Regions from separate parts of the Pseudomonas sp. WS 5071 genome, predicted to be linked through region 1. Evidence: predicted binding sites of a transcription regulator. Region 1 holds the regulator's gene; the other holds the start of a gene.
The links. Region 1 encodes FliA, which starts transcription of late flagellar genes. Its sites were predicted from a motif close to CTAAAGTTTNNNNNNNNNNNGCCGNTAA; they were not measured.
Positions count from the first base shown of each region.

Region 2: motA (flagellar motor stator protein MotA) is a predicted target of FliA. The motif match lies at 6,962-6,989, and genes of this name have one in related genera.

Region 1 is NZ_JAAQWY010000002.1:78,897-86,945, reverse strand. It holds gene HBN61_RS01585 (hypothetical protein) at 1-95, shown strand, start outside; gene HBN61_RS01580 (short-chain dehydrogenase) at 459-728, shown strand; gene flhA (flagellar biosynthesis protein FlhA) at 950-3,079, shown strand; gene flhF (flagellar biosynthesis GTPase FlhF) at 3,090-4,403, shown strand; gene fleN (flagellar synthesis regulator FleN) at 4,523-5,356, shown strand; gene fliA (RNA polymerase sigma factor FliA) at 5,353-6,093, shown strand; gene HBN61_RS01555 (chemotaxis response regulator CheY) at 6,301-6,672, shown strand; gene HBN61_RS01550 (protein phosphatase CheZ) at 6,694-7,482, shown strand; gene HBN61_RS01545 (chemotaxis protein CheA) at 7,494-8,049, shown strand, end outside.
Region 2 is NZ_JAAQWY010000001.1:71,670-79,718, reverse strand. It holds gene HBN61_RS00295 (RHS repeat domain-containing protein) at 1-629, opposite strand, end outside; gene HBN61_RS00290 (hypothetical protein) at 685-1,680, opposite strand; gene HBN61_RS00285 (hypothetical protein) at 2,278-2,562, shown strand; gene HBN61_RS00280 (trimeric intracellular cation channel family protein) at 2,544-3,155, opposite strand; gene orn (oligoribonuclease) at 3,326-3,868, opposite strand; gene rsgA (small ribosomal subunit biogenesis GTPase RsgA) at 3,975-5,006, shown strand; gene motB (flagellar motor protein MotB) at 5,048-6,040, opposite strand; gene motA (flagellar motor stator protein MotA) at 6,044-6,895, opposite strand; gene HBN61_RS00255 (HDOD domain-containing protein) at 7,061-8,049, shown strand, end outside.

The DNA of each region.
Region 1 (8,049 bases):
AGCGCTATCAGCCCAACCGCAAGATTGATGTGGTGTTCGGGGCCAGCAGCAGTGCGTGCCTGGTTATTGATTTGGGGGAGTGGCGCTGGAATTGAACCCTGCGTGAGTGTGCGGGGTCGGGTGTCTGGCGTGTGCATGCGGTCGCGTCGGCCTGCAGCATTATCAGCCCCTTCAGACAGGTTTGCTGCTTGCTGCGCCTCTGCGCAGGCGCTTATAGTCCGCGCTCGCCCACATGGCGACCGGGTTTGGCGACTCGGAATTTAACCGTAGATGCAGAAACGTCATGAGTCTTTGCGCGTACAATCCGTGCGCTCTAGGACTTTATGGCGGTTGTGCGTGGGAGACTTTCGAGTCTGCCGGGTTTCTATGGTTAACCGGTTCGCCAACCCGCGCACAGCTGCCACCCCTTTGTTTGGCGACGAAAGGTGGCTTATGCCTCTAACCATTGGACTTTCCTCATGCTGAACGCTCCCTATATCCCGCTGACTGCCATCGATTGCACCATCCCCGCCTTACTGATTGACCGCAATGCTCCGCTGGACGTGCTTCATGCCAACGCCGCTGCACGCGTATTGGCCGTCACGCAGCTGATGGAAACCTTCGCCGCTCGCGATGTGGAAAACGCAGACGCGGTGGATCTCAAGCACCTGGCCACCACGGCCATGCTATTGCTGCGCGATGGGTGTGACCTGCTGGATGTGCTGGGGTGGCGGCTCAGGCCGGCGTAACGGCCCACCCCAAGCCCATGCGCGGGTGAGCGGCTATTTCACCCGCGCACGCCCGGTGCCTGCACCGGTCGTCAGTGGATCAGGGAGCAAGCGCGGGCGCTGGAATTCAGGGCTTTTTCATTCTGATGTGGCCATTTGCCAAAGTTGGAAGGGTTCTTGCAAAGGCAGGCTCCACGGCGCACATGGCGTCAAAAGTTTGCTAAAGGTTTCCCGCAATGTCATTGGATCGCTCTCAGTTAATCAACACCGCACGCAACGGTCTGACCGGTTTGGGTCAGGGGCAGTTGGGCGTGCCGTTGTTGTTGCTGGTGATGCTGGCCATGATGATGTTGCCTATTCCGGCATTCCTGCTGGATGTGTTTTTTACCTTCAACATTGCCCTGTCGATTGTGGTGCTGCTGGTCTGTGTGTACGCCTTGCGTCCGCTGGATTTCGCGGTATTCCCGACCATTCTGCTGGTGGCGACACTGATGCGCCTGGCGCTCAACGTGGCGTCGACCCGGGTGGTGATGCTCCACGGTCAAGAGGGGCACGGCGCCGCCGGTAAGGTGATTCAGGCCTTCGGTGAAGTGGTGATCGGCGGCAATTACGTGGTCGGTATCGTGGTGTTCGCGATTTTGATGATCATCAACTTCGTGGTGGTCACCAAGGGCGCCGGGCGTATCTCTGAGGTCAGCGCACGTTTTACCCTCGATGCCATGCCCGGTAAGCAAATGGCCATTGACGCCGACCTCAACGCCGGTTTGATCGATCAGAACCAGGCCAAGGCCCGCCGTCAGGAAGTCGCGCAAGAGGCTGAGTTTTACGGCTCGATGGACGGTGCCAGCAAATTCGTACGCGGCGACGCCATCGCCGGTCTGTTGATTCTGTTCATCAACTTGATCGGTGGCATGGCCGTCGGCATGTTCCAGCACGGCATGTCGTTTGGCGAGGCCGGTAAGGTCTATGCGCTGTTGACCATCGGTGACGGTTTGGTGGCGCAACTGCCTTCGCTGTTGCTGTCCACGGCCGCCGCGATCATGGTGACCCGTGCGTCGGGCTCCGAAGAGATGGGCAAGCAGATCAGCCGCCAGATGTTCGCCTCGCCCAAGGCGCTGGCGGTGTCCGCCGGGTTGATGGCCGTGATGGGCGCCGTGCCCGGCATGCCGCACTTCGCGTTCTTGAGCCTGGCCGCCGTCTCCGGTGGCGTGGCGTATTTGATGTGGAAGAAGCAAAACGTGGTCAAGGCTCAGGCGCTGCAAGAAGTTCAGCGCCAACAGGAACTGCTGCCGTCGCCTGCCCGTGCGCAAGACACCAAAGAGCTGGGCTGGGATGACGTAACCCCCATCGACATGATCGGTCTGGAAGTGGGCTACCGCTTGATCCCGCTGGTGGACCGCAACCAGGGTGGCCAATTACTGGCGCGGATCAAGGGCGTGCGCAAGAAGCTGTCCCAGGATCTGGGCTTTCTGATGCCGACCGTGCACATCCGCGACAACCTCGACCTGGCGCCCAGCGCCTACCGCTTGACCCTGATGGGGGTGATTCTGGCCGAGGCCGAGATCTACCCCGACCGCGAGCTGGCGATCAACCCCGGTCAGGTGTTCGGCACGTTGAACGGCATTACTGCCAAAGACCCGGCCTTTGGGCTCGAAGCGGTGTGGATCGAAGTCAGCCAGCGCAGTCAGGCGCAATCGCTGGGCTACACCGTGGTGGACGCTAGCACCGTGGTGGCCACGCATTTGAACCAGATCCTCTACAAGCACTCTCATGAGCTGATTGGCCATGAAGAAGTGCAGCAGTTGATGCAGTTGCTGGCCAAAGCCTCGCCTAAACTGGCTGAAGAGTTGGTGCCGGGTGTGCTGAGCCTGTCGCAGCTGCTCAAAGTGTTGCAGGCGCTGTTGGCCGAACAGGTGCCGGTGCGCGACATTCGTAGCATTGCCGAAGCCGTCGCGAACAATGCGCACAAGAGTCAAGATACCGCCGCTTTGGTCGCGGCCGTGCGCGTTGGTTTGTCCCGCGCCATCGTCCAAAGCATTGTAGGCGTTGAGTCTGAGCTGCCAGTTATCACGCTGGAGCCAAGGTTGGAACAAATATTGCTCAATAGTCTGCAGAAGGCAGGGCAAGGTCAGGAAGAGGGCGTTCTGCTGGAGCCGAGCATGGCTGAAAAACTGCAGCGTTCGTTGATCGACGCCGCACAACGCCAAGAGATGCAAGGCAATCCGGTGATCCTGCTGGTGGCCGGCCCGGTCCGCGCGATGCTGTCGCGGTTTGGCCGTTTGGCCGTGCCGAACCTGCATGTGCTGGCGTACCAGGAAATCCCTGACAACAAGCAAGTCACCATCGTTGCGACAGTAGGCCCGAACGGCTGAGGTTTGGTTTATGCAAGTGAAGCGTTTTTTCGCCGCCGATATGCGTCAGGCCATGAAACTGGTTCGTGATGAGCTGGGGGCTGATGCCGCCATTATTGGTAACCGCCGCATTGCCGGCGGTGTCGAGTTGACCGCTGCGCTGGACTACAAATTGTCTGCGCTGGCGCCCCGTGTGCCGAATGTCGAACTTGAAGAAGAGCTGCGCAAGACCCAGTCGCGCATCGTGTCGGCCCAGGCCGAGTTGAGCATGCGTGCCGAGGGCGAGTCGGATGTCAGTCGGCAGTTGTTTGCCGGTCTGCCCCTGACCGCTGCTGAGCCGCTGATTGAGCCGACCTTCGAAGAGCCGCCGCGTCCCGCCGCCCCGGCCGCGCCGAGCATGGATCAACGCGCCTTCGACACCATGCGCTTTGAGCTCAATGGGTTGCGCGAGTTGCTGGAAGTGCAGTTGGGCTCGTTGGCCTGGAATCAGTTGCAAGGCAGCAAACCGGCGCAAGCCAATTTGTGGCGCCGTTTGCAACGCATTGGTTTGTCCGGCCCGCTGGCCCGTGACTTGCTGGAGCAAGTGACCGAAATTGACGAGCCGCGTCAGGCCTGGCGCATGCTGTTGGCGCATTTGGCCCGCATGATCGCGACCCCTGAAGTCGAGCCGCTCGAAGACGGTGGTGTGATCGCCATGGTCGGCCCGGCCGGCATGGGCAAGACCACCACGCTGGCCAAGCTGGTGGCGCGTTATGTACTCAAGTACGGCGCGCAAAACATCGCGTTGGTGAGCATGGACAGCTACCGGATCGGCGCGCAGGAGCAACTTAAAACCCTGGGCCGGATCCTCAATGTGCCGGTCACGCACGTGGCGCCCGGCCAATCGTTGGGGCAAACCCTGGAGCCGCTGGTACGCAAGCGCGTGGTGCTGGTGGACACCGCGGGCCTGCAAGCCAGTGACCCGGCGCTGCGCTTGCAGCTCGAAAGCCTGGCGGGGCGCGGCATTAAATCCAAAAACTATCTGGTATTGGCCACCACCAGTCAGAAACAAGTGCTGGCGGCGGCGTACCACAGTTATAAACGTTGCGGGCTGGCCGGTTGCATCCTGACCAAACTGGATGAAACGGCGAGCCTTGGTGAAGTATTGAGTCTGGCCATCAGCCACGAGCTGCCAGTGGCCTATCTCACGGACGGTCCGCGTATCCCGGACGATCTCCATTTGCCGCGTCGTCACCAGTTGGTGAGCCGTGCGGTGAGTGTGCAAATGCAGGAAGAACCCAGCGAAGAGGCCATGGCCGACATGTTCGCTGATATCTACCACAGCCCTTCCAAACGGGTCGGCTGAGGCAGTGATGATTACGTTGGAATGTACCTACATTGATGGTCTGCACATCCTGTTCCCGTTGAGGAACCCGCAGCCAACCTGTGTAGCCGCGTCTAAGTAAGACAAGGTAAAGAAAGATCATGGGCAGCATGCATCCCGTACAGGTGATCGCAGTGACCGGCGGCAAGGGTGGCGTCGGTAAAACTAACGTTTCAGTCAACTTGTCGCTGGCTCTTGCCGAGCTGGGCAGACGAGTGATGTTGCTGGATGCTGACCTGGGGTTGGCAAACGTCGACGTACTGCTGGGGCTGACCCCCAAATACACCCTGGCCGATGTGGTCGAGGGCCGTTGCGAGCTACGCGATGTGCTGCTGCCTGGCCCTGGCGGGATTCGTATCGTGCCGGCGGCGTCGGGCACTCAAAGTATGGTTCACCTGAGTCCGGCCCAGCATGCGGGGCTGATTCAGGCCTTCAGCGAGATCGGTGACAACCTGGACGTGCTGGTGATCGACACGGCCGCCGGGATTGGCGATTCAGTGGTCAGCTTTGTGCGCGCTGCGCAGGAAGTGCTGTTGGTGGTCTGCGACGAACCGACCTCGATCACTGACGCCTATGCGTTGATCAAACTGCTCAACCGGGACTACGGCATGAACCGCTTCCGCGTGCTGGCCAACATGGCGCAGAGCCCGCAGGAAGGGCGCAACCTGTTCGCCAAGCTGACCAAAGTCACCGACCGCTTTCTGGACGTAGCCCTGCAATACGTGGGCGCCGTGCCGTACGACGAAAGTGTGCGCAAGGCTGTGCAAAAGCAGCGCGCTGTGTACGAAGCGTTCCCGCGCTCTAAATGCTCGCTGGCGTTCAAGGCCATTGCGCAGAAAGTTGACACTTGGCCATTGCCTGCCAATCCCCGTGGGCACCTGGAGTTCTTTGTTGAGCGCCTGGTGCAGCAAACCAATGTAGGTACGTCTCCATGACAGCAAGCGGCTATCGCATGTACAGCAAGTCATCGCGCGACAGTCAGTACGAGCTGATCGAACGCTACGCCCCTTTGGTCAAGCGCATTGCCTACCACCTGCTGGCGCGTCTGCCGGCCAGTGTGCAAGTTGAAGATTTGATTCAGGCCGGCATGATCGGCCTGCTCGAAGTCTCGACCAAATACGACGCCAGCAAAGGTGCAAGTTTCGAAACCTACGCGGGTATTCGCATCCGTGGCGCGATGCTTGATGAAGTGCGAAAGGGTGACTGGGCTCCCCGCTCGGTCCACCGCAACACACGCATGGTCAGCGACGCAATTCGGGCAATTGAAGCAAAAACCGGCTGTGACGCTAAAGATCACGAAGTTGCGGCCGAACTCAATTTAAGCCTTGATGATTATTACGCCATTTTGAATGACACCTTGGGCAGCCGCCTGTTCAGCTTCGACGACCTGTTGCAGGACGGCGAGCATGAAGGGCTGCACGAGGACGGCGCCAGTGCGCACCTTGAGCCGTCGCGGGACCTGGAAGACGAGCGTTTCCAGGCTGCGTTGGCCGAAGCGATCGCCAACTTGCCGGAGCGCGAGCGGCTGGTGCTGGCGCTGTACTACGACGAAGAACTCAACCTCAAGGAAATCGGTGAGGTGCTGGGCGTGAGCGAGTCGCGTGTCAGCCAGTTGCACAGCCAGTGTGCCGCGCGTTTGCGCGGGCGCCTGGCGGAATGGCGAGCGCGCTGATACGCCGCCGTCCACACGATTTACCCCCTGTAGCCGCTGCCGCAGGCTGCGATAAGGCCGCAAGACCTTCTGTCACAGACGGTCGCTGCATCCGCGTCGCGGTCGGCGGTGGCGGCTACAGGGTTAAGGTTTACTGAATTGATTGAATGGCGCGCCCAGGTGCTGGGCGCGTTTTAAGACTGCTTGGAGGTCGAATTGGACAAGAATATGAAAATCCTCATCGTTGATGATTTTTCGACGATGCGGCGGATCATTAAAAACCTGCTGCGTGACCTGGGGTTCACCAATACCGTCGAGGCCGATGATGGCACCACGGCGATACCGATCCTCAATCAAGGTCATATCGACTTTCTGGTAACGGACTGGAACATGCCGGGCATGACCGGCATTGATCTGCTGCGCCACGTGCGCGCGGATGAAAAACTCAAGCACATGCCCGTGCTGATGGTGACTGCCGAAGCCAAGCGCGAGCAAATCATCGAAGCGGCGCAAGCCGGTGTTAACGGCTATGTCGTCAAGCCGTTCACTGCCTTGGCACTCAAAGAGAAGATCGAAAAGATCTTCGAACGCATCGGTTGATCGACTCGCCACGGGGGCGTTATGGAGCATAAAGAGGCTAGCCAGGGCGATTTTGAATCGACCTTGAAAAAACATGCTCGCGAGTTGGTCGACAGCCTTGAAAAAGGCCAGTTTGGCGACGCTGTGCAGCTGATTCACGAATTGAACCAGACCCGCGACCGGGGCCTGTACCGCGAAGTCGGCAAGCTGACGCGCGAGCTGCACAGTGCAATCGTCAACTTCCACATTGACCCGCACATGCCGCAAGCCGAAGAAGTGTCGCAGATCACGGATGCCACGGAACGTTTGTCGTATGTTGTGCGTTTAACGGAAGCGGCGGCCAACCGCACCATGGACCTGGTGGAGAACAGCACGCCCGTGGTCAACAGCCTGGGCGCCGAAGCCAAAACCTTGAGTGCGGAGTGGGGGCGCTTCATGCGTCGCGAGCTCAGTGCCGAGGAATTTCGGGATCTGGCGCGCCGGGTTGACGGTTTTCTGACGCGTAGCGAAGAAGAAAGCCACGTGGTCTCCGCCAACCTGAACGATATTTTGTTGGCTCAGGATTACCAGGACCTCACCGGTCAAGTGATCAAACGGGTCACGCAGCTGGTAACCGAAGTTGAAAGCAATCTGCTCAAACTGGTGCTGATGGCCAGTCAGGTTGACCGTTTCGCAGGGATCGAGCATGACCGCGAAGCACTGCGGGCTGAAAATAATCCGCAAAAAAACCTGGCGCAGGGTGAAGGTCCGCAGATTCATGCCGATAAGCGTGATGACGTCGTGTCCGGTCAGGACGATGTAGACGATTTGCTTTCAAGTCTTGGATTCTAAGGAGCACGTACATGAGCTTCGGCGCCGATGAAGAAATCCTTCAGGATTTCCTGGTTGAAGCCGGCGAAATTCTAGAGCAGTTGTCCGAACAACTGGTCGAGCTGGAAAGCCGACCGGATGATGCCGACCTGCTCAATGCAATTTTTCGCGGTTTTCACACTGTAAAAGGGGGCGCCGGCTTCCTCCAGCTCAACGAGCTGGTGGAGTGCTGTCACATCGCCGAGAACGTGTTCGACATCCTGCGCAAGGGTGAACGGCACGTCGATTCGGAGCTGATGGACGTGATCCTGGAAGCGCTGGACGCGGTCAACGGCATGTTCAGTGAAGTGCGCGAACGCGCACCGATCACGGCCGCGACGCCGGAGTTGCTGGCTGCCCTGGCGCGTTTGGCCGAGCCTGCGGCGGCACAAGCTGCCCCGGTGGTTGAGCCAGCCGCCGTGGCGCCTGCGCCGCAACCGGTGGCCGAAGACAGCGGTGACATCACCGATAACGAATTCGAGCTGTTGCTGGACTCGCTGAATGCGGTCAAAGCTGAAGCAGCGGCTGGCGGGTCTGCGGTTGCTGCGG
Region 2 (8,049 bases), on a different contig from region 1:
CGGCCATTGACTAAATGAATAACGAAAGTGGCCTCCTTATCGGAACCGGGAAAGCGCTTGAGCTCTAATCCTGCGCCCGTACGCGTGATCGACAACAGCGTTCGACGGCTATCGCGCACCTCGCTCAACATCGGATGACCGTTATAAAGCGTGTAAGCCAGTTCAATACTTGCCCCGTTGGCACTCCATATTCGTTGCGTCATCGCCACGTTGCTGAGCCCCATCATGGCCAGTTCTTCACATTGACCATTTTGGGTAGACAAGAGAAAGCGTTTTTCCCCTGTGACATGCAACTTGTGGTGCTCAAGCTTCTGATCCGTCAGCAAAACCCTGGACGGTAACTCCTGCGTTTTATAGGTTTCTCCGCTTGCCAGCGATAGCGTTTTAGCTGTCCGGTCATAACGCGTACCCGTCAGCATCCAGCCGATACCAAAACCGCGATCAAAGGAATTAAGCGGATTAAAGTGAAGACTCAGTGGTAGGGCTGGACCATTGAGCGCTTGAGACTGGATGTTGCCCAACGACAACCTGCAACTGTAAATACCTGTGCGAGGATCCACCCCTCCCGACAGGAAACTGTCGAAGTTAAAAGCATTTGAATAAATATCGTTATTTCCCGCAACTGGCATTACGCACCCCTTTCATATTTTATTTATCACGCAGAATAGACCCCCCCTTTTTTTGCTACTTCAACTCGAAACCCTGTTCATATTCATTCACAAAAATATGCAGCGCATGTTCCGTCCCGAAAGCGTCAATAACGGTGATAAAACAAGGATTTTTTTTGACCGGACAAGATCGATCCCCCCATCCAGAAAGCCCTTGAACAAGTGTCAGTTCTCCAGGCCTGTCATTCACATTAACGATGTAGTCCTGCCGGAAACGCCCTGAATGGTCTGCCGAATCTGTAGGCAGCCAGACATGAGTTAATTGGGTACCTGCATGAATGAGAGTACCCACAACATATAAGGGAGAGTTGATTACATTGCCCGTCCAAGGATCGCAGTAAAACGGTTGCCCTCTGAATACATCGATATCGTTAGTCATCCAGTCTTGTAGGGGAATGTTACTTGCACCCACACGCAACCCCAAATACCACTTGTAAATCTTGTGCCCAACCCCCGCAGGTTCAGCAACTTTCTCCAACCTGAAATACTCCGCACCATAACGAACTGGCGCAATCGCCTCCAAGGTCACCGAGCTGTCACTTCCACCCATCAAAGAGTGAGGGTTATTGCTCTTTGCCACCCGACCATTGGGGAGGGTAATAGCAACCGCGATCCTGGTTTCATCAATTTGATCACAGCTGACCCAGCGCTCAACCACCACCCCGCGCTCATCTTCATCACTGGCGTCACGACGCTGACGCCCTGCCACGCCCGAGATGTCATGCCTGTATTGGTTGGGTACTTCACGAACGGTCCACTGCGACCCAAGATCATGGCCTCCGTTATAGTGAATAAGTTTAAGGCTTTTGAGCATGGCGTCCGGAGGCCGAACATCACGGCCATTATTATCGATACAATTTATTAATACAGTGATTCGCGCCTGCATCCGCGCATTCGCAAAAATCTTTTTAGACACATTATTGGGGTGCGAGTCAAAAACCACACTTAGCCTTGAAACACCTACAATTTCGCCCTCATCGACTGCAGCACTACCCTTTAATAATTCGCTCACAAGCACTCTCCCTGATTAACGGTGACCGCACAGATCCTTCCATGCCTTTGCAGATTAGTTCAGCCACTCAGCAACAGCGCACCGCAAATTCTCTATAAGGTGTAGGCTGATTCAGCGTAATCGCAGCAAACTATGTTACCCAGCCACTGAATACCGTTCAGGCGCGCCTAAAACAAAATACTCAACAAAGAAAATCCTTATCAGGATAATTGAGTTATACGCTGTTGTTCACAAAAAATAGTTATATCAACATGACGGCCAAACATTCGCCTACAAAGACCGCGTTAAGTTATGAAAAACCTCCTACAGAAGTTGCAACGTCTGCACCTGGATCATCGCTTTCGTTCGGGGCAAGTTCCCGAGAGAATCCTCCCGCCTTGTGACACGCATCATCCGAGAACAGTCTCGCCGCGTCGCTGAAATCAGTGACCGGTTTTGACAGACCGCAAGAGGACAAGCAAGGCAACCGCTAGCAACCCTTCACCGTGTTATGGCTGTTGAGCGCGCCGGGTCTTGGTTGTTCTCGCACACAACTGCCACCTTTCGATTGACAGCGAATAACAGCAGTTTTTCCAACTTATTTATGAGAGCAAATCAATGAAAGCAATCGCCCTCGATCCACTTCTCAATTCTTTACACACCACACCCCATTGCGGCTCTTCCTTATTCAGCATCAACCCCGGTGTCACGGCTGAGGAAGCCTTGTACCAGCTCTCACTATTGCTCGAAGGGGCGGAACTGAACGCCGACAACACCAGCCCCCACCTCAGCCGCTTTGAAGCCGAGCGGTTATGGCGCGTGGCTCACAACGTAGAGAGGGCGCGCGCCGTGGTCGACGCGCTATTGGCAGGTGTGCAGCCGACTCAGTGCGCGTCGTTGTAGACGAACTTGGGCATTTCCCAGTTAAAGCGAATTGCCAGCAAGCGCAGCAAAAGACCACCGAACAAGGTGACGAAAATCGCCTGTTCGTTGGGCATGTTCAGGTAAGTGCAAAGCAAAAAGCACCACGCAGCCGCAAATGACACGCTGGCATACAGCTCACGACGAAAGATCAACGGGATGTCATTGCAGAAGATGTCACGCAGGATGCCGCCAAAGACGCCGGTAATCACCCCACTGACTGACGCCACCAGCATGCCTTGGCCCATTTCCAGCGCGGTCATGCAGCCGATCAGGGTAAACGCCACCAACCCCAGCGCATCGAGTACCAAAAACAGCGAGCGTAAATGGCGCATCAGCGGTGCGATAAAAATCGTCACCAGCGCGGCAAAAGTGGTGAGCACCAGGTATTCCGGGTGCTTGACCCACGTTAGCGGGTAATGCCCCAGCAGCACATCGCGCACCGAACCGCCGCCGAGCGCCGTGACGCACGCAATCAGCACCACACCAAACCAGTCCATGCCCCGACGCCCGGCAGACAACGCGCCGGTCATGGCTTCGGCAGTAATGGCAACTAAATAGAGCATCAGCAACATGGCGGCGTTCCTTGCAATAAGGCGCGCAGTCTACTCAGTTGGCGCGGGCACCAAAAGGGGGCAGCGGGGGCAGTACTTTTGTAAACGATGCCGGCAGGCCGCGAACCCCTTCGCAAACGGGTTGCGGCGCAGCATTTGGCAGCCCATGGCAGCGGCCAGGGACACGATCTTCAGAACTTGATGAAATGTTTACGGTAGTGCTGCAACTCGGCAATCGACTCCCGGATGTCGTCCAGTGCCAGATGCGTGCCTTTTTTCACTAGGCTGTCGCGCACTTCAGGTGCCCAGCGGGCAACCAGTTCCTTAAGCGTCGAGACGTCGAGGTTGCGGTAATGAAAGTAGCTTTCCAGGGTTTTCATGTGGGTATAAAGGAAGCGACGGTCCTGGCAGATGCTGTTGCCGCAGATCGGCGATTTGCCTTTAGGCACCCATTGTTCGAGGAAGGCAATGGTTTGTGCCTCGGCCTCGGCCATGCTGGTGGTGCTGTCTTTGACGCGCTGGGTCAGGCCGCTGCTGCCGTGGGTGCGGGTGTTCCACTCGTCCATGCGCGCCAGTACGTCGTCGCTGTGGTGGATGGCGATGACCGGGCCTTCAGCCAGGGTATTGAGGTTGCTGTCAGTGACGATGGTGGCCATTTCGATAATGACGTCGTTGTCTGGGTCCAGACCGGTCATTTCCAGGTCAATCCAAATCAAATTCTGTGGGTTTTGCATAGAAGGCTCCTGGGCTTAGTCGCGCAGTTTAGCTTAGGCACGCAGCCCACGTGCTAAACTCGCCAGCGTTTTACCCTCCTTATCGTTTTATCAACACGGAACACCCATGGCCAAACGCCAGCTCAACCGTCGCCAAAACTGGCGCATCGAAAAGATCCAGGGCGAGCGCGCTGCCCGCGCCGCCAAACGCGAATCCAGTGCCGTAGAAGCGCTTGAAGGGGGCGATCTGGGCCCCGAGCAACTCGGTCTGGTGATCGCGCACTTCGGTGTGCAGGTCGAGGTCGAGGCCCAAGAAGGCGAGCTCAAAGGCCAGATGTTCCGCTGCCACTTGCGCGCCAACCTGCCAGCGCTGGTGACCGGCGATACCGTCGTATGGCGCGCGGGCAATCAAGGGATTGGCGTGATCGTCGCCCAATTGCCGCGCAAAACCGAACTGTGTCGCCCGGACAGCCGTGGCCAGCTCAAGCCGGTTGCCGCCAACGTCGACATGATCGTTATTGTGTTTGCGCCGATGCCCGAGCCGCACGCCAATCTGATCGACCGTTATCTGGTAGCTGCCGAGCACGCGGGGATTCGCCCGTTGCTGCTGCTCAACAAAGCCGACCTGATCGACGAACAAAACGCCCCGGCGCTGAATGCGCTGCTGGGCGTTTATCGTCAGCTGGGTTATCCGGTGCTGGAAGTGTCCGCGCACCACGGCGACGGCATGCAGCAGTTGCAGGCCAAGCTGGACGGGCATATCAGCGTGTTTGTGGGTCAGTCAGGCGTGGGCAAATCGTCGCTGGTCAACAGCTTGCTGCCTGAGGTCAACCTGCGGGTCGGCCCGCTGTCCGAGATTTCCGGTCAGGGCACGCACACCACGACCACGGCGCGGCTGTTCCACTTCCCGGGCGGCGGCGAGCTGATCGACTCCCCCGGTATTCGCGAGTTTGGTCTGGGCCACGTGAGCCGGGCGGATGTGGAAGCCGGGTTTATCGAGTTCCACGACTTGATCGGCCGTTGCCGTTTCCGCGACTGCAAGCACGACCGCGAGCCGGGATGTGCCTTGCTGATGGCGCTGGACGATGGCCGCGTGCAGCAACAACGCATGAACAGCTACCGTTCGATCATTGCCAGCTTGCCTGAGTCGAGCTACTGAACGGTGCCCTCACCCTCTGTGCGGGGTGAGGGCACGCGGGATCAAGGCTTCGGTGTCACTGGCGCCTTGTCATCAAACAGGTTCAGTTTTTCCCGCTCTTCATGCATGGCGGGCGGCACTTGGTCAGCAGGCAAGGTGATCGGGTCAATCGGGGTGGTCGGCGTTTCCGGCTTGGCCATCTCGGCGCCCTGCTCACCTTCAATCGCCCGCTGCGCTTTCTTCGTCAACACCACGATGTCGATGCGGCGGTTGATCGGGTTCAACGGGTTGACCTTGTCGAACAGTACTGACGAGGCATAACCCACGATCCGCGCGACTTGATCCTGCGGATAACTGCCCGCAATCAATGCCCGGCGCGCTGCGTTTGCTCGGTTGGCCGACAACTCCCAGTTACCAAACTCTGCATCGCTGGCATAGGGCGTGGCATCGGTGTGCCCGCTGATGCTGACTTTGTTCGGCACGGCTTTGATGGTGTCCGCCATGGCCAGCAATATGTCTTCAAAGTAAGGCTTGAGCCGCGCACTGCCGACGTCGAACATCGGGCGGTTTTCCGCGTCCATGATCTGAATGCGCAAGCCGTCGGGGGTGATTTCGAACAACAGTTGGTCTTTGAATTTGCGCAGTTGCGGATTTTCTTCAACCTTGTTCTGCAACTCCTGAAGCAACAGTTCGAGGCGTTCTTTCTCGACCTGCTCGGCCATGCCTTCGACTTGATCGGTGTCGACCGTGATCTTGTCGGGCTGGGGCTGCATTTTTTCTTCAGGGTTGAGCGTGGTGTCCGGCGCCAGGGTGGGCGTGCCGCCTAGGTCAATGATGTACGGCGTGCCGGTTTCGGTGAACCCGATCGGGTCTTTGAAGTAACCGGCAATGGCGATTTTCTGTTCCGGGGTGGCTGTGGATAACAGCCACAGCACCAGGAAGAACGCCATCATCGCCGTAGCAAAGTCAGCAAACGCAATTTTCCAGGCGCCACCGTGGTGGCCCGCCGCGAAGCGCTTGACGCGCTTAATGATGATTGGCTGATTGTTTTCCATGGATCAGCGACCGCGGACTACTTGTTCCAGCTCGGCGAAGCTCGGACGGTGCTTGGGATACAGCACTTTACGGCCGAACTCGACCGCCAGCGAAGGCGGCATGCCCGAGGCAGAGGCGACCAGTGACGCCTTGATGGATTCGTACACGTTGAGTTCTTCTTTCGCATCGTGGGACAGCGAGGTCGCCAGCGGGCCGAAGAAACCGTAAGCCGCCAAAATACCGAAGAAGGTACCCACCAGCGCCGCGCCTACGTGCACGCCGATCATCGCCTGATCGCCATCACCCAGGGAGGCCATCGTCACCACGATACCCAATACCGCGGCCACAATACCGAAGCCCGGCATGCCATCGGCAACCCCGGTCACGGCATGGGAAGGATGCTCAAGCTCTTCTTTAAGGCTGAACAGCTCCATGTCGAACAGACCTTCCAGCTCGTGGGGCGCCATGTTGCCCGACGACATGATGCGCAAGTAATCGCAGACAAACGCGGTCATGCGGTCATCTTTGAGCACGGAAGGGTATTTGGCGAAGATCGGGCTGGCCGCGGCGTCTTCAATGTCGCCTTCGATGGCCATCATGCCTTCGCGACGACTTTTGTTGAGAATCTCGTAAACCAGGCCCAGCACTTCCAGATAGAACGTGTGGGTGAAGCGCGAACCGAACATGCCCAGCGATTTTTTGATCACGTGCATGGTCATGTAGCCGGGGTTCGCCTGCAGGAACGCACCAAACGCCGCCCCGCCGATAATCAAGACCTCGAACGGCTGAATCAGCGCCCCGATCTTGCCGTGGGAAAGCACGTATCCGCCGAGCACGCTCGCGAACACGACAATGATGCCGATAATTTTAGCCATAGGTATTCAGGTACTTCTGCGTCGGGTTCAAGGTCATATTCGAGAGTTAAAAAACTCTTCTTCTACTTATCGGCAAAACTGCGCCAGACTATAGGCCATAAAGGCGAAAAGCCAGTTGGGCCCGCTCCGGGCGTGTAAACAATGGATGATGACCACTCTCCCATCATGGCTAATGAAACCGGCAACGCGACTCCAACTCCCAATACCCTCGATGCGTGGGTCAAACAGCTCGATGCTGTTCGTCTGCCCATCCCGCAAGACAGCCACGAGCGCGTCTGCAAGGCAATCAACGACAATCGCCGCTCGTTACGCGACATTGCCGAGCTGATGCAGGACAGTCCTGCACTGGCGCTGAGCTTGATACGGGACGCCAATCACCACACGCACGGCAGTTTGAGTGAGCCTGCCGAGAGCCTGGAAGTCGCGATCAATCGCCTGGGGTTGGCCCGCACGCAAGAATTGCTTGAACGCCTCCCCGCGTTGCCGTGGGAAGAAATCCCGCAGGCTTTTCGCCAGATTCAGCTGATTAGTCAGCACGCTGCGCAACAAGCCAGCGGCCTGTTTGGCAATCGTCTGGCACGCCTGTGGCAAGAAATCTATTGGGGCAGCCTACTGTTTCTGTCGCCGCTGTGGGCGATGGCCCTCACGCACCCCGAACAGCTCGAAGAGTGGGAGCTGCGTGTGATTCACAAAGGTGAATGCGCAAGCACGGTGGAGCTAAAACTGTTCGGCGTGCGCCTGTTTGAAATATGCCGCGCACTGGCGCAATTGTGGCGACTGCCGGAGTGGGTGTTGCAGGGTTATACCGTCATTACCGATGAGCAGCGCACCTTGGTCAAGGTGCTGCACATTGCCCGCGACAATCATCATCGCTTGCGCCAGCAACAACGCCTGGACGCTGACCCGGCCCTGCGCCGCTGGTTGAATCAGCCCTCGAATACGGTATTGCTGGCCAATGGCCTGGCACTCTCAGCCCAGCAAGCATGGGATACACCTCACAACTTGCGCTGGCAATACCTGACCAGTCTGTACCTGCAAATGCCACTGGAAGAACTGCAACAACTGGTCCACCAGAATGCGGCCAGCAGTGCACGTTATCACTCGATGCCCGACCTCTGGCACCCGGCCGAATCGCTGTTGTGGCCATGGGGCAT